Regions from separate parts of the Bacillus sp. CGMCC 1.60114 genome, predicted to be linked through region 1. Evidence: predicted binding sites of a transcription regulator. Region 1 holds the regulator's gene; the other holds the start of a gene.
What was found. The regulator LexA, encoded in region 1, represses DNA repair genes until DNA is damaged. The targets are predictions, from matches to a motif close to CGAACATATGTTCG.
Positions count from the first base shown of each region.

Region 2: recA (recombinase RecA) is a predicted target of LexA. The motif match lies at 1,983-1,996, and genes of this name have one in related genera.

Region 1 is NZ_JBHTHG010000117.1:501,343-504,510, reverse strand. It holds gene ACFQZ1_RS21085 (YneB family resolvase-like protein) at 1-632, opposite strand, end outside; gene lexA (transcriptional repressor LexA) at 774-1,394, shown strand; gene ACFQZ1_RS21075 (helix-turn-helix domain-containing protein) at 1,464-1,748, shown strand; gene ACFQZ1_RS21070 (hypothetical protein) at 1,815-1,973, shown strand; partial or broken gene ACFQZ1_RS21065 (IS3 family transposase) at 2,011-2,301, shown strand; gene ACFQZ1_RS21060 (DUF4097 family beta strand repeat-containing protein) at 2,347-2,739, opposite strand; gene ACFQZ1_RS21055 (DUF4097 family beta strand repeat-containing protein) at 2,805-3,164, opposite strand.
Region 2 is NZ_JBHTHG010000117.1:368,965-372,132, forward strand. It holds gene pgsA (CDP-diacylglycerol--glycerol-3-phosphate 3-phosphatidyltransferase) at 1-504, shown strand, start outside; gene ACFQZ1_RS20405 (competence/damage-inducible protein A) at 526-1,764, shown strand; gene recA (recombinase RecA) at 2,068-3,102, shown strand.

The DNA.
Region 1 (3,168 bases):
TTCGTATACTCCACATATCGGCGATGTACCGTTGCTTTTGATACATCATGACCAAAACCACGAAGCGTTGCTGCAATTTCTTCAAATGTTAATTCATTGCGGCGCAGACGAACAATCTCTTCGATAGGTACTTCTATTTTCTCCCGCCCTGTACTTAAATGACGATTCTTTAAGTTTTTCTCTGGACGAAATCCATTTTCTACAGCTCGCTTCATTCCGCGTTTAATCTTTAAATTATGAATCTTTCTCTGATATTCTTCTACTATACCAATAATATCAAGTACCATTGAATCTGAGTCAGAAAGCTGTAATTCGCCATTATGCGCATGTGTATATACTTTTACTCCTTCTTTGTGTAAACAATGCATTAAAGCAATTTTCGCATTCCCTCTCCCAAGACGTGTTTCATCTTGAATGAGAAGCACATCAACATGTTCATCACGAATGGTATCTAACACTTCTAAAATACCATCTCGTTCTATGCTATATCCGCTCGCTTTCTCTTCTACTACTCTTACGATATTCATCTGATATTGCTTAGCTAAATGCAATAATTCATCTTTTTGGCGTGCTAATGATGTTTCCTGCGCTTCTTTCGTCGTGCTCACACGTGCATAAATAATCGCATTCATTTCATACCCTCTTCTCTATCTCACTTTTCACATCATAGTGTATCACAAACTAAGCATTTGTTCGAACTTATGTTTGTAGAATATTTTTTCGCATGTTATAATACAAGTAAGAAAATTTAAAGAAAACGAGGTGTGAAAAACATGGAGAAGTTAACGAAACGACAGCAAGACATTTTCGATTTCATTAAACAAAAGGTACAAGAAAAAGGATACCCACCTTCCGTACGTGAAATCGGTCAGGCCGTTGGTCTTGCTTCTAGCTCTACTGTGCACGGACATTTATCTCGCTTAGAAGAAAAAGGATACATTCGCCGCGATCCAACGAAACCGAGAGCTATTGAAATTTTAGAAAACGATCGCATTGAAACGAATACACAACCAGTCGTTCACGTACCAATTGTCGGAAAAGTTACAGCTGGCTTACCAATTACAGCAGTTGAAAGTGTAGAAGAACATTTTCCACTTCCGGCAAACCTCGTTTCCGGCTCAGATCAAGTATTTATGTTGCGCATTTCCGGAGACAGTATGATTGACGCAGGTATTTTAGATGGAGACTTAGTTGTTGTTCGCCAGCAACAATCTGCTTATAATGGTGAAATCGTTGTCGCTTTAACGGAAGATAATGAAGCTACGGTAAAACGTTTTTACAAAGAAAAAGACCATTTCCGCTTGCAACCAGAAAACCCTTCTTTAGAACCTATTATTTTAGATAACGTTTCTGTTATCGGAAAAGTAATTGGTGTCTATCGTCATTTACATTAAAAACAAACCAGCTATGAACTGCACCCCAATCGTTAGACACAACTAACAATTGGAGGTGCAGTTTTTTCTATGACTAAATATTCTTTTGAATTAAAATTACAGGCCGTTCTAGCGTATTTAGAGGGATCAGAATCTCTTCAAACCGTCGCGAATCGGTTTCATGTAAGTCTTAGCCCACTCAAGAGTTGGGTTGCACACTACCGAAAACACGGTACAGAGGGATTGCTTTCAACCTATACAAACTATGATATTCATTTTAAAATGGACGTAATCAAGTATATGAACGATACGGGAGCGTCCTATTTAGAAGCAGCTACGACATTTGGTGTTCCTTCTGCTCGAACAGTCTGGTAGTGGAAATATCTCGTGGATACACAAGGGATTGACGCTCTACAACTAAAGGCAAAGGGGCGTCCAACCATGAATAAAAAGCCACAGAAGACTCAACCAGTACAAGGATCAGAAGAAGCGTTACGAGCGGAAAATGAGCGTTTACGTATGGAGAATGCGTATTTAAAAAAGTTACATGCCTTAATTCAAGAAAAGGAAAAGTTACAGAACAAGACAAAGCGCAAGTGATTTATGAGTTAAGGCATGAATGGAAAGTCATTGACTTAGTAAAGATCGCTGGCATTACCAGATGAAATCATACCAGCACGTGTTAAAGGAACAAGGCATTGTACAAAGTATGTCTCGTAAGGGCAATTGTCTAGATAATGCAGTCATGGAGAACTTCTTCGGCTTATTAAAGAGTGAGTTACTATATCTCAAAGAGTTTGAAAGTATGGAGCATTTTAGGGAAGAATTAGAGGACTATATTGATTATTACAACCACAAACGGATTAAAGTAAAATTAAAAGGCATGAGCCCGGTTCAATACCGGATTCATGCCCAGAGAGCTGCCTAACACCCGTGTCTAACTTTTTGGGTTCAGTTCAAAGCTGGTCTGTTTTTAATTTGCCTCGATTTTTACAGACCCTGCTGCTGTTTCCCCGCTAATCTGTACATTCCCGGTACCTAAAGTAATTTCTTTATTTTCTTTCCCGAAAATCTTTACATTTCCTGCATGAGAAGAGCCCTTCACAACAGCATCTTTCGGCATTTCCTGCAGCTGAATATTGACATCTCCTGCTGACGACTCCGCTTCAACACTATATTGCGGATTATGCTGCATTACTTCTACACTTCCTGCGGCCGACTCTGCATGCACTTTCCCTTCTACTTTATGAAGAACAACCTTTCCCGCACTAGATGAAACTTTTACCTTCTGCGCTTTCATTTGCTTCATTTCTACATCTCCTGCTGCTGCATGCACAGATATCTCTTCACTTTGAATATCTTGCATGTGGATCTTTCCTGCTCTCGACTCTGATTCAATTTTATTGTATACACGTTCAGGTACAATAACTGTTAAGCTTTCATCTTTAAAACCAAATGAAAAAAAGGAAAAGTCAAATATATGTTTCTTTTTGGTTTCACTTCCACTTGTAACGTTTCGCCGTTCTCATTTACGTCTAACTTTCGTTTTTCCTGATCACCGCTATACCGAACTTCAAATGCATCAGTCTGTCCTTTTTCAATTACAACATCTCCTACATCTGTGTCAACGTTAATGTTTTTAATTTGATCATTTTTAAATTGTTTCTGTTCTAATTTCTTTGTTTCCGCTGACCCATTCACAGATTTTATAAAAAAGGCTGATCCTGTAAAAAATAAACCAATTCCTCCAATTACAATACAAACAAGTGCTATGAATACAATCTTCCTCATTTTA
Region 2 (3,168 bases), 130 kb from region 1:
TTTGATTGGGGTGCATACACAATTGGAAATGTAGAATTGCCAATTCAGCACTTAGCTGGAGCTATCGTTTTTATTATTGCTTCTGCTACAGATTGGATTGATGGGCATTTAGCAAGAAAACATAATCTTGTAACGAACCTAGGGAAATTTTTAGATCCTTTGGCGGATAAATTATTGGTATCTGCAGCATTAATTACGCTTGTAGATTTACATTTTGTATCAACTTGGATAGCAGTTGTTATTATTAGTAGAGAATTTGCCGTTACGGGCTTACGTCTCGTATTAGCTGGCACTGGGGAAGTGTCGGCTGCAAAAATGCCTGGGAAAATTAAAATGTGGATGCAAGTTATTGCAATTTCTGCGTACTTGTTGCATGATGTTCCATTCAATTTAATTCATATTCCAATTGCAGAAATTTCAATATGGATTGCGCTTATTTTTACGATTATTTCAGGATGGGATTATTTCTGGAAAAATAGAGAGGTTTTTGTCAATTCGAAATAACGGCTTATGGGGGAATAGCAGATGAATGCAGAGATTATCGCGGTTGGTACAGAGTTATTGCTTGGACAAATTGCGAATACGAATGCCAAATTTTTATCAGAAAAGCTGGCAGCTATCGGAATTGATGTATACTATCACACTGTTGTAGGAGATAACAATAATCGCTTGCGTCAAGCAATTGAAATTGCTCAAAAACGTGCAGATATATTGATTTTTACAGGTGGATTAGGACCAACAAAAGACGATTTAACGAAAGAAACAATTGCTTCTTCTCTGCAGGAAGAGCTTGTATATGATGAAGTAGCGCTCGCTTCAATTGCTCACTATTATAAACGAACAGGAAGAGAGTTTACGGAAAATAATAAAAAACAAGCTCTTGTTTTAAAGGGTTCAACTGTGTTTGCCAATGATCATGGTATGGCTCCAGGGATGGGATTATGCAAAGATAACAAGGTGTATATTTTACTTCCGGGACCACCTAAAGAAATGAATCCAATGTATACAAGTTATGTAGAAACTTGGCTACTTCCTTTTACATCGGGTGAGAATCTATATTCTCGTACTCTTCGATTCTTTGGAATTGGGGAATCGCAATTAGAAGCAACGATTCAAGACTTAATAGATGCTCAAACGAATCCAACGATTGCTCCCCTTGCTTCTGAAGGAGAAGTAACGCTTCGTTTAACTGCAAAGCACCACGATGCAAAAGAGGCTGAAACGCTAATAAATGATATAGAAGAGTTGATTTTACAAAGAGTCGGACAATTTTTTTATGGATATAATCAAGATCTTCTTCATAAAAAAGCAATTACCTTGTTAAAACGAAAAAGTTTGACGGTTGCATGTGCTGAAAGTTTAACAGGTGGATTATTTGGTGATTGTATTACCGAAGTTGCTGGTGTTTCTTCTGTGTTTACAGGCGGCATAATTTGTTATAGCAATGATGTAAAGCAGCGTATTTTACATGTTCCAGAAGAGATTTTACAAATAGATGGAGCTGTTAGTGAAGCATGTGCTCGTCATCTTGCGGAAAATGTGAAAAAAATTATGCAAGCCAATATCGGAATTAGTTTTACTGGAGTAGCTGGGCCAGATGCTTCCGAAGGGAAAGAGCCAGGGACAGTATTTATTGGATTAGCAATGGATGAACAGCCGACGATTGTTATTCCGCTTGTATTAAGTGGAAGTCGCCAGCAAATTCGTGAACGAACTGTCAAATATGGATTTTATCATCTGTATAAGAAGCTAGAAGAGATGTAAGTCTCTTCTAGCTTCTATTATTTTATCCCTTATGAACGGACAGTGAGACCCCCAGCTCAAGATTTAGAGAAAAGTGAAGAAGCTAGGCAGAGGATAATTGTCCGTAAAAGCCCGATTAAGCGGGCTTTCCATCAATATGTGATAAAGAAAAGTCCACTGATGGAAGTTTCACTTTATATAGAAAAATAAAGGTTTTCATCTACTGGAAAATAATAAAACGAATAAATGTTCGATTTTTTGTTGGCATAATGGAAAGAAAATATTATAATAAGGTTAGCAATTAAGTTAAGGAGGAATTTTTGAATGAGCGATCGTCAAGCGGCATTAGATATGGCGTTAAAACAAATAGAAAAACAATTCGGTAAAGGCTCTATTATGAAACTAGGAGAGCAAGCGGAACGAAAGATTTCTACTGTACCAAGTGGTTCGTTAGCACTTGATGTTGCCCTTGGAGTAGGTGGTTATCCACGTGGCCGTATTATTGAAATTTATGGACCTGAAAGTTCAGGTAAAACAACGGTTTCCTTACATGCGATTGCAGAGGTACAACGCCAAGGTGGACAAGCGGCGTTTATTGATGCAGAACATGCTATGGATCCTGTATATGCACAAAAACTAGGTGTTAACATTGATGAATTACTATTATCTCAGCCAGACACGGGAGAACAAGGGTTAGAAATTGCAGAGGCATTAGTGCGAAGCGGTGCAATTGATATTATTGTTATTGACTCTGTAGCAGCACTTGTTCCAAAAGCGGAGATTGAGGGAGAAATGGGTGACTCTCACGTCGGTTTACAAGCACGTTTAATGTCACAAGCTCTTCGTAAATTATCTGGTGCGATTAACAAGTCAAAAACAATTGCTATCTTTATTAACCAAATTCGTGAAAAAGTTGGAGTTATGTTTGGAAATCCAGAAACAACTCCAGGTGGTCGTGCGTTGAAATTCTATTCAACAGTACGTCTTGAAGTGCGTCGTGCCGAGCAGTTAAAGCAAGGTAATGACATTGTCGGTAATAAAACAAAAATTAAAGTAGTAAAAAATAAAGTAGCACCTCCTTTCCGCGTAGCAGAAGTTGATATTATGTACGGAGAAGGGATTTCAAGAGAAGGCGAAATTTTAGATATGGCTTCTGAGCTTGATATCGTTCAAAAGAGCGGAGCTTGGTACTCTTATAATGAAGAACGCTTAGGACAAGGGCGTGAAAATGCGAAGCAATTTTTAAAAGAAAATCCAGAAGTTACAGATGAAATTGCATTCTTTATTCGTGAGCATCATGGTATTGGTGAAGAAGCGGCAGCTGGAAGCGTAGAAGATATGAATCTTCTTAATGATTAAAAGACACGGTTTCGTGTCTTTTATTTTTTATCATAGGCAAAGAAAGTAAAAGTAGACAACGCTTGA